2 regions of the Nitrospira japonica genome follow, and region 1 is predicted to be linked to the other one. Evidence: riboswitches for the same ligand, from Rfam matches in the RefSeq annotation. Region 1 holds a riboswitch; the other holds the start of a gene.

Region 1 (7,261 bases):
GATGACCTTGGCGCAAGCGGCACGATCGGCCTTGTCGATCTCGTTGCCATGACCAAGCTGTTGGCGAGCAAGAGCGAAGCGCGCCGCCTCGTCATCCAGGGCGGGATCGAGGTCGAGGGAGTCAAGCAGAGCGATGCGAATGCCGTGCTGACGCTCAATCCCGGGAGCACCTACCGGATCAAAGTGGGAAAGAGAAAGTTTGCGCTGATTGAAGTCCTGCCATAGAAGCGGCTTCCTTGACTTAAATCTCCGCCGCGGCGTAGGATCTGAGGCAGCGAGCGGGCGTAGCTCAGTGGTAGAGTCCTAGCTTCCCAAGCTAGTTGTCGTGGGTTCAAATCCCATCGCCCGCTCCAAACGTGTTCCAGCGCTTCGAAGGATTTGGACCCACGACGGGGATTTCGAAAGGGGTGCGCCCCTTTCGTGGGGAGTGCACGAGGGGGATGACCCCCTCAGTGGGAGCCGGGAGGCAGGCATCAGAGCCGATCCGGCGACGGAGTGTGGTTCAAATCCCATCGCCCGCTCCAACCGTACTTACTTCTGATCCCCGGGCCTGTTCCAGCCGTCTCCATGGCCAATCAACTCCCTGTCTCAGCCGACATGTCCCTGTCACAGAAAGGATTTGCCGTGACCCGTGGTCAATACTTCCTTCTACTTGCAGTGGTGTTCTTGGGAAATGTCGTGGGATCGGCGTTGACCGGGATCATATTCGATTCGAGCAGCGCTGGTGCCGAGAAGGCGAAGGGCATTAATGCGGAAGAGTTTCTTCTCCTGGATTCAAGCGGCAAGGCACGGGCGGGTCTTGGACTCGATCCTCAAGGAGAAGTCGGGTTCATCCTTACCAGTAGAGATGGAAGCAAGAAGCTGGCGCTCTCGCCCGACGAGCCCCTTGCGATCAAGCTCAGCGACCGTTCCGGCCGCGTGCTCTGGTCCGCTCCGTAGGGAGGGACCAGTCCTAGAGGCCAACCCGAAGTGTCTTGAGATCAGGGACGGGACGGGGACCCTCGGAGGGTTCGAGATCGGCGGCTAGACGGCTTTCTTGACCAAACCGCTCCGCAGACAGCGAGTGCAGACGCGAATGCGTTTCGTCGATCCGTCGACGATGGCCCTCACCCGTTGAAGATTGGGGTTGAACGAACGTTTCGTCTTGTTGTTCGCATGGCTCACGTTGTTACCGGTCTGATGCCGTTTGAGGCAGATATCGCATGCAAATGCCACGGGAGGCTCCTTGGGCTAAGTCAAGTGACAGACAAGCAGGGAATTTACCACAGAGCCGATGGATGTGACAAGTCTGTGCAGCGGTGGGTCGTGAGTCAGTTTCACCTTGCGTCATGCCTATGAAAGCGGATCCCCATCATCGAGACTCAATACGCAAAGGAAGCCCTTGTCTGGATTCCCGCTTTTGATGGCGCTCACTGATCCGCGTTGCGCGGGATACGGTCGGAGAGTGGATGGAGGGGAATTACAGTTGCGGATCCTTTCCCGTGGAGCTCTTGGGTGACAGGCCGACGAGCGCAGGAGCCGTGATGTCAAACGACGCATCCGCCCCGTCGTCAAGCCGGTCTTTCCCGACACTGTAGATTTTTTGCTGCGTCTGACTCCACAGCATCGGTAGTCCCGTAAAGGGATCGAAGTATTGCGACCCGACCTCCGCCAGTCTGGTCGGGACCGCGGCCGTGCCGCTCGGCCGTCGCAATTGGATCTGCAACGATGCGAGACGAAGCCTGGCGTCGGTTTCCATCAATTGATGGCGGAAGATATTCCAATCGGGTTCGACCGGTGCGGGATTGACCAGGCTCTCCAGAAACCCTCGATGGACGTTGCCGGAGATTTGATGCAAGGTCGGCAGCGATCCCTCTCCGGTCCCCGAGGCTTTCGTGATCGCTTCATAGTATCCCGCATACATTTCATCCGTCTGTCGGCTGCCCAAAGAATAACCGAGAAAAGAGGGTGGCCGGGGATGCTCGATCTTGGCGAAGGCATTGTCCGGGAGCTGTGTGGTGGCAATAAGCCAATCACGTTCCGGATTGCTCGAGACCAGCGAATCCTTTGCCGGAGCGAGTCGACCTTGCGTCTCGCGGCCGGCGACAGCCAGTTGATGACGAATCGGCCAACGGAGGGAATATTCGGACGACGTCAGCGGAACCATGAGTTGTAAAGCGGTCAGCAGAAGGGTCTTGTCTACGGCTGGTCGTGAAACCATCCTCGAAATCAATTTGGCGTCGTCTTGAACGACGAATTGTGCGGCGACCGTCATGTCGGGCGTCGTGGCCTCGCGCAACACCATTCGCCAGAACGTCAGTTCCTTGTTCAAACGGTCCAATCCGGCAGTCGTGGAGCGTGAGAATCCATCGGCAATGTACAGTCGGTGGGCGAGCATGACTTCTGCGAACCTGGGCGTTGCCCGCTGGCCGAACCCCCGATCCTCAAACGACATGTCCAGGCAATGCTCGTATCGCTCCAGGAGAAGACCATGCTGCGACGTCCAAGCCTTGACCGGAGCGTTCTTGTCGCGAAATGCCATGATCGGATCCTCTGTGTCCCAGTTGGGAAACGCTTGTCCGAGAGGATGCGACACTTGTAAGTCGAGTCGTTCCGGTTTGTCGTAATCGAACCGACGACCGTCCGACGTCTCGCGTGCTTCGACCCATATTTCATAACCGACCTTCCCCGGATCGAGTCCAGCGGACGAGGCCAGTCCCAAGAGGAAGAAATAGGCGTTGTGATAGGGGTCGGTCAGGTGGACCGCGGGAGGCTCGGCCAGGCGGGTTAGTGGAGTCACCCCCGACGGATTGTTCGAGAGTCCGATCAATGAGGTGATTTGGAAGAGAATCCAGAGAGTCGCCAGTGCAATCAGGAGGTGTTTCATCGAGTCGCCTGCAGAGGATGGTTTCAGACCGTTTCTGGTGAACATTCCCCAAACAGCAAGGCTCATGCCCGGCCGTATCCCACAAGAATTGCTCTGGTTGTTGGCTATTTCGGCGTAGATTCGTTCCTGACTAGGGCCGGGAGCTAATTGCCGCTCATCATGCGGACAATAATGAACTTGACAAGTTTTGTCCCTGTCTCCTAGAGTGCCCGCTCACATAGCCTCCGGGTAAGGGAAGAGGGTGCGAATCCCTCGCGGTCCCGCCGCTGTCAGTGGGGACGAAACCCGCCAAGACCACTGTCCGATTCATCGGATGGGAAGGCGCGGGGAGTAGGGCGAACCATGAGCCAGAATACCTGCTTGGAGGAATACCAACTGTTCCCTCGTGGGCTGGGGCGCAGACGAGGATGAAGAAGCGGGTGCAGTCCTCAGGGTCATCATTAGACCTTGAGGATTTTTTTTGACTTTGCCACGACGGACCTTTCGAACCTGCCGGCCCTCGCGGTCATCCTCTGGTGTCTTGGACGCGGAGCGCACGGTCTGCTCGCCCGCCAAGGCCGTCGCACAAAGACTGTTTGGCCAAGCCGGAGTCTTCAGGTCCTGCCTCCTGTTCGGGCTGTGCCTGGTTCTCTTCGTCTTTGGAGTCGTCGATGTTCAGGAAGCCGAGAGTGCGATGATGCCGCGCCGCCAGCAAGGGATCCTAACCGGTATGCCGTTCATGGCGAATATCACGCCGCGAACGTTTGTGGATGACGCCGGACGGAAACTCTACATTGCAAAGGCGCCGAGCAGGGTAGTCTCGCTCGCACCGAGCATTACGGAAATGCTCTTTGCCCTCGGTCTTGACGAGCAAATCGTCGGCGTCACGGAACTGTGTGACTTCCCGGCAGCCGCCCTGTCGAAACCGAAGGTGGGTTATGCGCGACACAATCTTGAAGCGCTCATCGCGCTTCGGCCGGACATGATCGTCGCGCCGCAGGAGTTTCTCCGATCCGATGTCGTCGCCAAGCTGGAAGAGTTGAAAATTCCCGTGTTTCTGATGGACGCGAAGACCGTCGACGACATCCTGATGCAGATTCAAAGTTTGGGGAAAATATTCAATAAGACGAAGGTGTCCGATGAGGTGACGGGTCGGATGCGAGAACGCATTGCCGCAGTTGCGAAACAGATCGCGGCATCGAACAAGAAGCGCGTGCTGTACGTGCTGAACAGTCATCCGCTCATCACGGTCGGTCCCGGAAGTTACATTCACCAGATGATCGGATTGGCCGGCGGGATCAACGTGGCGCATGGCGCTGCGTCCCCCTATCCGACGCTCAGCATTGAAACGGTGCTGCAGGAAGACCCGGAGGTCATCATTTTTCCCGTCGGTCCTGTGGAAAGCGTTCCAAAGAGCGAGCAGAACGAATGGAACCGCTGGAGCAGTCTGTCTGCCGTCCGACACCGGCAATTGCGTGAGGTGTCGTCGGATGCGCTCAACCGTCCCGGCCCTCGTGTGGTCGAAGGGTTGGAGCTCCTGGCGCGAGCGATTCATCCCGAGGTTTCTCTCTCGGACAACGCCGCTCCCTTGCCATGATGTCGCCATCCGACCATTCTTCGCCCTCCGCATCGGTTGGCCTTCCTCCTCCAGTACCAGAACCGAAGACGGCACCCGCCGCGTTCGCCGACGATGAAGTGTTTCGAAAGTCGACACTGGGCGCAGGCCGTTGGACGGCGGTCATTGGAATGTTGCTGGTGCTGGCCGCGCTCCTGGCCCTGCTGTGTCTCCAATTTGGAACGCAGTTTGTCGGTCTCAACGAAATGGCGCGCATCTTTGCCCGAATGGTCGAAGCCACGAGCGATCGTCGGAGCGAGTCGGATGTGATGGCGACGATTCTGCTGCAGGTGCGTCTGCCGAGAATCTTCCTGGGGTTTCTCGTCGGTGGTTGCCTGGCGGCGGTCGGAGTGGCTCTGCAGGCGCTGCTGCGCAATCCGTTGGCCGATCCGTACGTGCTCGGTGTCTCGAGCGGCGCCGCGCTCGGCGTATCCGTCGCCGTTCTGTTCGGCGTTGGGACGACCGTGATGGCCATGTCGGCATTGCCGCTCTGTGGATTCGCGGGCAGCGTGGTGGCGCTGGCCCTGATGTATCGGATGGCCGCAAGTTACGATCGGTTGCCCATCCACAGTGTGTTGTTGGCCGGCGTCATTCTCAATGCGATTTTTTCGGCGCTGATCATGTTCATTACGTCGATCATGGATCCCAACCGTTCCTTCGGCATGATGATCTGGCTCATGGGGTCCCTCATGGCGCCGGCATATCCGACGCTGCTGGTGTTCTCTCTCTACGCCGCGGTCTGTTTGACTCTGTTGTTTGGGCAGGTCAACGTGCTGAACGTCATGGCATACGGGGAAGAACCGGCCCGATCGCTGGGGGTCGACACGGAGTTGGCGAAGCGGCGTATTCTCCTGTTTTCGGCTCTGATGACCGGGGCCGTCGTCTCTGTCAGCGGCATGGTGGGCTTCATTGGCATGGTGATTCCCCATGCCGTACGTCTAATGGTCGGGGCGGATCATCGTCTCGTCATGCCGGCCTCCGCCCTGATCGGCGGCACGTTTTTGATGGTTGCGGATACCTTCGCTCGGACGGTCGTGTCGCCTTCGGAGTTGCCGGTCGGCATCATGACGGCATTGGTCGGCGGACCGTTCTTCGTCTATCTTCTGGCCTGGCGGAAAGATCGAATGTCGTGACTGCGTATCCGGGACATGATCTCAGCAGCGAGCCGTCGGAGTCCGTCGACAGAGGGCCGTTCCCGGTGTATGACGCCCGCTCGGTCCGGTTTCACTACGGCCGCATGGACCCAGATGCGCCCCAGTGGGCCTTGCGCGATGTCAGCTTCTCTGTGAAGCCTGGTGAAATGCTGGGCATTGTCGGGCCGAATGGATCTGGTAAGACGTCGTTGCTGAAGTTGCTTGCCCGGATTATTCCGGAGCAACAGGGCACCATCAGACTCTTTGGAAATCGGCTGACTGAGTTGAGGCAGGAAGACGTGGCGCGGGACGTCGGATTTGTCCCACAGGACACGTCTCAGACGTTTCCCTTTACCGTCACCGAGACGGTCCTGATGGGACGATTCCCTCATCGGCATCGGGCGCCCTGGGATCTGGGATTCGGATGGGATAGTCCGGGCGATCGCGCCATCGCGCAGCAGGCGATGGTGACAATGGATGTTTGGAAACTGGCGACACGACGGGTGACGGAACTTTCCGGCGGGGAGCGGCAGCGTGTGGTGATTGCCCGAGCTCTGACCCAAGAGCCGCGTGTGCTGTTGCTGGACGAACCCACGGCCTTTCTCGATCTCCAGCATCAGGTCGGCATCTGCGTCCTGCTGCACCGGCTGAAACAGGAGCGGGGTCTGACGATCGTGCTGGTGTCCCACGATCTGAACTTGGCCAGCCAGTATTGCGACCGGGTGCTGCTCCTTGATCGGGGACAAGTCGTCCGGCTTGGCGTTCCCTCCGAGGTGGTTCAGCGGGACGTGCTGGAAGCGGTGTATCGATGCCGGGTTCTTGTGGATTGCCACCCTGTTTCAGGGCTGCCACGCGTCACGCTGCCCAGCCGCGACATGGTGACATGATGATTGGAATCGATCGTCGAAAGATCGCATTGCTCCATCTTCTCCTGGTACCGGGGGACATCGAGCGCAATCGATCTGTCACCGTCGAAGCCGTGAAACTCGCGGCTAAGACCGGTGCACAGTGGATTGTGACGCCCGAGCTTACGGTGTGCGGGCTGCAGTTTCCACAGGTCGTCGGAACCGAGTGGATTCAACCGCAGCCGGATCCATGGATGCAGCGGTTCTGCCAGCTCGTGAAAACACTCCGCTGTACGGTGTTTCTCGCGATTCCGGAGCGAGAAGGGCGGAAGCTCTACAACTCCGTGTTTGTCATCGACCCGGACGGTCGGATTATCGGCAGGCATCGCAAGATCAACGTCAAGAGTGACTCTCTATCGTGGTCGATGCCCGGCGACCGCGTCGCTGCAGTGGAATGCGACGGCGTCAAGGTCGGTCTCCCGATCTGCAGCGATGTCTATACGAGACATCTGACGGATGCACTCAAGACGGACGGAGCGCAAATGATCATTTCACCTGCTTCGTGGGGTCCGGGCATCCATGGTCCGAACGGTGAATGGGAAGCACGAACCGAAGAGACCGGCCTTCCTTTGATTGTTTGCAACCGCACCGGTACGGAGCGGACCCTCGATTTTTTGAAAGCCCCGAGTCTTGCCGTGAAGAACGGGAAGCGAATTTTGTCCTATACATCCGATCGTTCCGCCGTCCTGACGTGTGAATGGGACTTCGTCGCAATGAAACCGCTGTCAGCCGCATATCAAACAGTCTATCTTCCGGGCTGATC
Region 2 (7,261 bases), 1.8 Mb from region 1:
CTGGCTCCTGTGACGAGAACCTTCATAGTGAGGAGCTGATGGCGAATGGCTGATGGCGTATGGCAGGAGCGAACGTTCGTCGGCCGTCGGCCATCAGCTGTCAGCTATCGGCCCTTCAGTTCTTTCTGGACGTGATGTATCGGGCGATCTCGCGAAGCGGATCGGCGGATTGGCCGAAGGAGGACAGGCGGCCGATCGCCCGGGCCACGCATTCGTCGGCGAACTTCTTTGCGCCGTCGACTCCATAAAAGGTCGGATAGGTCTTCTTGCCGCGCTCGGCGTCCGTGTTCGGATTCTTGCCCAGCTCTTCCCGGGTGCCGGTGACGTTCAGCACGTCGTCGGCGACTTGAAAGGCCAGTCCGATGTCCTCAGCGTAGCCCGTCATGTCGTTGAGTTGGCGGTCGGTGGCTCCGGCCGCGATCGCGCCCATTCGTACCGCGGCGCGGATCAGCATGCCGGTTTTGTGTTTATGGATGTTCTGGAGCGCGGCCAAGTCGATGTCCCGGTTTTCCGCCTGAATGTCGAATACCTGTCCCCCGACCATGCCGGCGTGACCGGAGCCATAGGCTAGCTCCTGAATCAAACGGACTTGTCTGGTCGGATCGCAGCCCTTCATCAGATCGGGCCGGCTGCAGAGATCGAAGGCCATCGTGAGCAGCGCATCGCCGGCCAGGATCGCCATGGCATCGCCGTACACTTTGTGGTTGGTCGGCTTGCCGCGGCGAAAGTCGTCGTTGTCCATCGACGGCAGATCGTCGTGGATCAGCGAATAGGTATGGATGAATTCCAGGGAGCAGGCGACCGCCATCAAGCCGGGCGGGTTGGTTTCCACCGCCTCAGCCGCCGCGATCGCCAGGATCGGGCGGATCCGTTTTCCACCCGCCATGAGGCTGTAGCGCATGCTTTCGTGAAGCGTGGTCGGGGGCAGCGTCGCGGCCGGCGTAACCTGATCGAGAAACCGATCGACTTCGACCTGTTTGTGTTCGAGATAATCCTTGATGTTCATGGGGTTGAAAGCGGTGTTTGATATCAAAGGGAAGGAACGGCGCGGAGAGTAGCAAATGGATTTTGGAGTGTCAAACAGAGATGTGGAAGACGAATGCTCTCGGTCACGCAGCTGTGCCATCGGGCTTCGGTCTGCTACCTTCGCTGAGGCCTGGGCCTTGTTGGCCGCTGTTAGCCTCGTTGATGCTTGGCGCCGCAACTGGATCCATTCCAAGCGACGCTTGAATGGATCTGCGGACAGCGACGCCACCTGCCCGGAGCAGGCCGCATAACTCGGCATCAGCGGAAACACAAGTCCCAATGGCCGCTTAGGTAGCAGACCTCGTGGTCTCTCTACCCAGGCTTCATCATTGTTCGGAAAACTGAAACGGGTATTCCGTCGATATGCTGGAGCCGCATGAAGGTGGCCCGATTCACCTCAAACGTGCACGCATTCTTGCTCCCTCAACCTATATCTTGCTTGGCGCGGGTGTCGCGGTGACCGGGTGCCCCGTCGCGCGGAGCGGAAGGGACCCGCTGGGGGATGGGTGGAGCGAGCACCAGGGGGCTGGTTGCCGCGACAGGACCCGCGCTCACACCCCTTTCATCGCTCTGTACGACGACAGCATAATGATACCTGGTGAACTCGATCGACCGTACTGATCCTGGGGAGGTGCATCATGGCGGTGACGCTGATCAACGTGTTCTCGGTTCCGAAGGGGCAGGAAGAGGCGTTCGTGAAATGGTGGGAGGACGTGAAGGCCGACATTACCTCCCAGCCTGGCTTCATCAGCGGGAAGTTTCATCGAAGCCTCAAGCCGGACAGCAAGTTCAATTTCATCAACATCGCGATTTGGGACAACGAAGAAATCTACTGGAAGGCGTATGAGAAGAGCGTCACGCCGATGAAAGCCAAGCTGGCGCAGCTGGGCGTCGAGATGGTGCCGGCGCTCTACCGCGTCGCGTTTGAATATTGATCGAGCGTCCGGTCGCGCGTGCTTGACTTCACCAGGGGCCGACTATAGACTCCGCCCGTGCTGGTTCACTGATCTCCTATTCAGTGAGCAAAAGGGAACCCGGTGCGAATCCGGGGCTGCCCCGCAGCGGTAAGCGAGAACGACTCCACGATTACGCACTGGCCTTCCGGCCGGGAAGCGGTGGAGAGTAGGAATCCGGCGACAGCCGAAGCGCTCGCAAGCCCGAAGACCTGCCAGCACCCGGTGACGGAGAGACAACCGAAACCGGTTCGACCTGGAAGCCTCGAGGGAGGACCGTAGGTCTGAGCTGGTTCGGACTGTCATCCTGCCTTCCGTTCTTGGTTCACGACCAACATCCTTCTACAGCTGTATTCTCACCCGCGGGGGTGGCGGTCGGTCTCGGAACCGTGTTGATTCCCTCACGCGTTTCGGCCGGCAACGACTTCTCGCGGTTCGCCGCAAAGGGGCATCCTTTGCGCTACCCGACCCAACGAGGAGGACGTGCATGCCCAGTGAACCAACCGAGAGCATCGAGAGTCTCGCCGTCTCAGATTCACCCCTCTCTCCACATGGCGGGAACGATGAGGTGTCTTCCCAGCACACCATGCGGGTGAAGAAGCGCAACGGGTCGACGGAACCGGTCGACGTCATGAAGATCGTCCGTGCCGTGGAGCGCTGCTGCGGCGGCCTCTCGGACATCGATCCGCTTCGGATCGCGACCAAGACCATCAGCGGCCTGTACGACGGGGCGACGACGCGCGAACTCGACCGGCTTTCGATCCAGACGGCTGCTGCCCTGATCGTGGAGGAACCCCAGTACGCAAGACTCGCCGCCCGGTTGCTGGCGACTTACATCGACAAGGAGGTGCGGAATCAGGAGATCCACGCGTTCTCCCAGTCCGTCGCCGCCGGGTATCGCCTGGGATTGGTGAACGAGCGGCTTCAACACTTCGTCTCGCAAAACAGCCGCAAGTTGAACGATGCGCTCGATCCGAAGCGGGACCGTGAGTTCGAATATTTCGGGTTGCGTACCGTGTACGACCGGTATTTGCTCAAACACCCGGCGACCCGGCAAGTGATCGAGACGCCGCAGCAGTTCTTCCTGCGCATCGCCTGCGCGCTGTCAGAGACCGTCTCCGACGCGCTGGAACTGTACCGGTTGTTGTCATCTTTGGAATACCTTCCGAGCTCGCCGACCCTGTTCAATGCCGGGACGAAGCACGAGCAGTTGTCGAGCTGCTTCTTGCTCGATTCGCCCGACGACCACCTCGAGCATATCTATCAACGCTACACGGACGTGGCGATGCTGTCGAAGTTCTCGGGAGGCATCGGTCTGGCGTATCATCGTGTGCGCTCGCGCGGCTCCTTGATCGAGAGCACGAACGGACACTCGAACGGAATCATCCCCTGGCTGAAGACGCTCGACGCCTCCGTTGCCGCGGTCAATCAGGGTGGAAAGCGTAAAGGCGCCTGTTGCGTGTATCTCGAGCCGTGGCACGCCGACGTCGAAGAGTTTCTGGAACTGCGCGACAACACGGGCGACGAAGCTTCCAGAACCCACAATCTGAACCTTGCCAATTGGATTCCGGATCTCTTCATGAGGCGTGTGGAAGCCGACGCTGATTGGAGTCTGTTCGATCCGAAGACCGTTCCGGAACTGCCGGATCTTTACGGTGAAGAGTTCGAGCGGGCGTACGTCCGGGCGGAAGAGGCCGGGCTCGCGGTAAAAGCCATCAAGGCGCGCGAGCTGTATGCGCGAATGATGCGGACGCTCGCGCAGACCGGCAACGGGTGGATGACGTTCAAGGACAAGTCGAACCGTGCCTGTAACCAGACCGCGTTGCCGGGGCGGACCGTTCATCTGTCGAACCTCTGCACCGAAATCCTCGAGGTGACGTCGCGGGACGAAACGGCCGTCTGCAACCTTGGCTCGATCAATCTTGCCCGCCATACCGCGGCCGGCTCCGACGGCGCCGTCTCGTTCGATTTCGAGAAAATGGGCCGTACCGTGCGATGCGCGGTGTATCAGCTCGATCGCGTCATCGACTTGAATTATTACCCGATCACCGCGGCCCGGTCGTCCAATCTGCGCTGGCGGCCGGTCGGGCTCGGGGTCATGGGCCTGCAGGACGTGTTGTTTCAAATGCGGCTTTCCTTCGACGCTCCGGAGGCGCGCGCATTGTCTGCCCGCATTGCCGAAGACATTTACTACCACGCGCTCTCGGCTTCGGTGGATCTCGCGATCACGAAGGGCCGTCATCCCGCGTTCGAGGACACGAGGGCGGCGCGAGGCGAACTGCAATTCGACGCCTGGGGCATCGAACCGAGCGATCCGGCGCGATGGAGCGCGCTCCGGACGCGGATCGCGACGCATGGGCTGCGAAATTCGCTTCTGGTCGCGATCGCGCCCACCGCCACGATTGCGTCGATCGCCGGATGTTACGAATGCATCGAGCCGCAGGTCTCGAACCTGTTCAAGCGGGAAACGCTCTCCGGGGACTTTCTCCAAGTGAACCGGTATCTCGTCGCGGACCTGAAGCGGCTCGGCCTGTGGAACAGCGAGACGCGGGCGCGCCTCAAGCTGGCCGAAGGCTCCGCGCAAGGGCTCAATGAACTGCCGAGCGACCTGCGAACCCTGTATCGGACCGCCTGGGAGATTCCGATGCGGTCCCTCATCGACATGGCGGCCGATAGGGGAGCCTTCATCGACCAAAGTCAATCGCTCAATCTGTTCATTGAAAATCCGAACATCGGCCAATTGTCGAGCATGTATTTCTACGGGTGGAAGAAGGGATTGAAGACGACGTACTACCTGCGTTCCCGGCCCGCCACGCGCATCGCGAAAGCCACGGTCGACGCCGCGCCGCAAAAGTCGCCAGGCGAACGGGGCACGGACGCCGTGGCCTGTTCGCTCGAGAATCCCGGAAGCTGCGAGGCTTGCCAATGAGCCACGTCAAACGGCCGGCGCGGCTGCTCGATCCCGGTATGTGCCTGACACTCCGCCCCATGGCGTATCCCGTATTCTTCGACATGTATCGCTCGGCGATCAAGAACACCTGGACCGTGGAAGAAGTGGACTTTTCGACCGACGTGGGCGATCTGCGCACGAAGATGAGCGCCGCCGAACGTCACCTGGTGCAGCGGCTCGTCGCATTCTTCGCCACCGGCGATTCGATCGTGGCCAACAATCTGGTCCTCAATCTGTACGAGCACATCAACGCGCCGGAGGCGCGGATGTATTTGTCCCGGCAGCTCTATGAGGAGGCCCTGCACGTCCAATTTTATTTGACGCTGCTCGACACGTACGTGCCCGACCCTGACGAGCGGTTCTCGGCGTTTGCCGCCGTGGAAACCATTCCCTCGATCCGGCGAAAAGCCGAATTTTGCTTCCGGTGGATGGATTCGATCCACCGACTCGATGCCCTGGATTCCCGTGAGAAGCGGAGCCGATTTTTGAGGAATCTGGTCTGCTTCGCCGCCTGCATCGAGGGACTCTTTTTCTTCGCCGCGTTCGCCTATGTGTATTTCCTCCGGTCACGCGGCCTGTTGCACGGGCTTGCGAGCGGGACCAACTGGGTCTTTCGAGACGAAAGCGCCCATATGGCCTTTGCCTTCGAGGTGGTCAGTCAAGTCCGCCGTGAAGAACCGGAGCTGTTCGACGGAGCGTTCGAGGCCGATATCGGGCTGATGATGGACGAAGCCGTCGCCTGCGAGACCGCGTTTGCCGAAGATCTCTTGGGTGGAGGCGTGGCGGGCCTCTCCTTGCGCGACGTGCGGCAGTATCTGCAGTTTGTGGCGGATCAACGACTGACGACCCTCGGCCTCCGGAAACGGTACGGGGCGAAAAATCCTTTCACGTTCATGGATCTTCAGGATGTGCAGGAAGTGGCGAATTTCTTTGAACGGCGTGTGTCCGCGTATCAGGTGGGCGTGACCGGAGACGTAGCCTTCGATGCGGCATTCTGACGGACGATACCCGGCGCCGGGTTGCGTGGCAGGCGGGCGGGTTTGGCCGCCGGCGCGACCCCGTGTGGATCCGGATTGCGGACTCAGGGCATGCGGGTGGGCGGAAGTCGAGGCGGCTGGGGTGGTTCCAAGCCGCTTCGCCGGTGCGCCGGCGTGAGCGTCTCGGAGTTCGATCCGGCCAAGTGCCCGCGCTGCGGACAGGGGAATGAATGCGGGATGGCGGCCGGCAGCAGAGCCTGTTGGTGTTTCGAGTCATCCATTGCACCGGAGGTCCTCGATCGTGTCCGATGCGGATCCGAGGGGCAGGCCTGCCTTTGTCGGATTTGTCTATCGGAGCCCCATTCCTCGATGGTCGAGTTGGCAAAGATTCACGATCGTATTCGAACGTGGAGGTAGTGGCGAGGCCGTCGATGCAGCGCAGGCGCGAGGCCTCTTCGTTGTAGGTATCTGTCCACGGTCTGCCCCCCTGCGTCTCTCCCCTCCGTCACGCTCCCTCGAGGGCTTCGGCTCCGGGCCGTGCCGTGGTAAGATCTTTTTCGGGATTTCTGCTCAATCCGATTGCGCTGGCCTTGAATTTCAAAAACAGATATCTTAGAGTCATTACCCATCCCGCCGGGTGATCAGGAGCGGCTTAATGCCCACCAAGTCACGGCACCACTGCTGTTCGGCGTCGTCGCGCTCGGGTGGTGGATGATTGTATAGCGCGTCCGGCAGGGGCAGACACGCTTGTCTGAGCAGTGGCTGTGTGTCGTCTACTTACCGGCTTTCGCAAGGTTTTGGTCAAGGATGTTATTCGGTTCTTCGTGGGTCATTCCGCTTCCGAGTCTCCATGTGACGCATTTGGGGTCCGTTGAGAGAACGGTCGGACGAGAATCGGTGCGATTAGCGATTGGCAGATGCTCTCAGAGGGCCCCGTGGTAGCTACCAGTCCCGATCAGTCGATCCCGCCTAAATCTCCCGGCTTCTGCTGGTGGGAGTCGCTCCCGTTCGTTGCCATCCACTTGCTCTGTCTTGCCGCAATCCTGACGGGTGTACGATGGGAATGGGTTGTCCTGGCCGTCGTGAGTTACTACGTGAGGATGATCGGCGTCACGGCGGGGTATCACCGCTATTTCTCGCACCGGTCGTTCAAGACGAGCCGGATGTTTCAATTTCTACTGGCGTTTTGGGCCATGACGTCGGCACAGAAGGGCGTGTTGTGGTGGGCCGCCCATCACCGCCATCACCATAAGTATTCGGATCGGAAAGAAGATTTCCATTCCCCTCTGCAGCGGGGGTTCTGGTATTCGCACGTCGGCTGGATCCTCTCGGATGATCACGTCAAGACCGACTTG

Evidence for each region. Region 1 has a riboswitch for cobalamin ahead of NSJP_RS16230 (ABC transporter substrate-binding protein). Riboswitches for the same ligand answer to the same signal wherever they lie in the genome.
Region 2: linked by a shared signal. The riboswitch ahead of NSJP_RS07685 (ribonucleoside-diphosphate reductase subunit alpha) and the one ahead of NSJP_RS16230 (ABC transporter substrate-binding protein) in region 1 are both predicted to bind cobalamin.

What each region holds. Positions count from the first base shown of each region.
Region 1 covers NZ_LT828648.1:3,421,181-3,428,441, reverse strand. The annotation lists gene tyrS (tyrosine--tRNA ligase) at 1-225, shown strand, start outside; tRNA gene NSJP_RS16250 (tRNA-Gly) at 279-353, shown strand; gene NSJP_RS16245 (hypothetical protein) at 625-939, shown strand; gene rpmB (50S ribosomal protein L28) at 1,024-1,215, opposite strand; gene NSJP_RS16235 (hypothetical protein) at 1,460-2,866, opposite strand; cobalamin riboswitch at 3,053-3,244, shown strand; gene NSJP_RS16230 (ABC transporter substrate-binding protein) at 3,333-4,442, shown strand; gene NSJP_RS16225 (FecCD family ABC transporter permease) at 4,541-5,593, shown strand; gene NSJP_RS16220 (ABC transporter ATP-binding protein) at 5,590-6,480, shown strand; gene NSJP_RS16215 (carbon-nitrogen hydrolase family protein) at 6,477-7,259, shown strand.
Region 2 covers NZ_LT828648.1:1,606,058-1,613,318, forward strand. The annotation lists gene hpnA (hopanoid-associated sugar epimerase) at 1-26, opposite strand, end outside; gene NSJP_RS07670 (polyprenyl synthetase family protein) at 116-1,006, opposite strand; gene NSJP_RS07680 (antibiotic biosynthesis monooxygenase family protein) at 1,665-1,961, shown strand; cobalamin riboswitch at 2,006-2,213, shown strand; gene NSJP_RS07685 (ribonucleoside-diphosphate reductase subunit alpha) at 2,467-4,908, shown strand; gene NSJP_RS07690 (ribonucleotide-diphosphate reductase subunit beta) at 4,905-5,927, shown strand; gene NSJP_RS20065 (cysteine-rich CWC family protein) at 6,018-6,323, shown strand; gene NSJP_RS07700 (acyl-CoA desaturase) at 6,842-7,261, shown strand, end outside.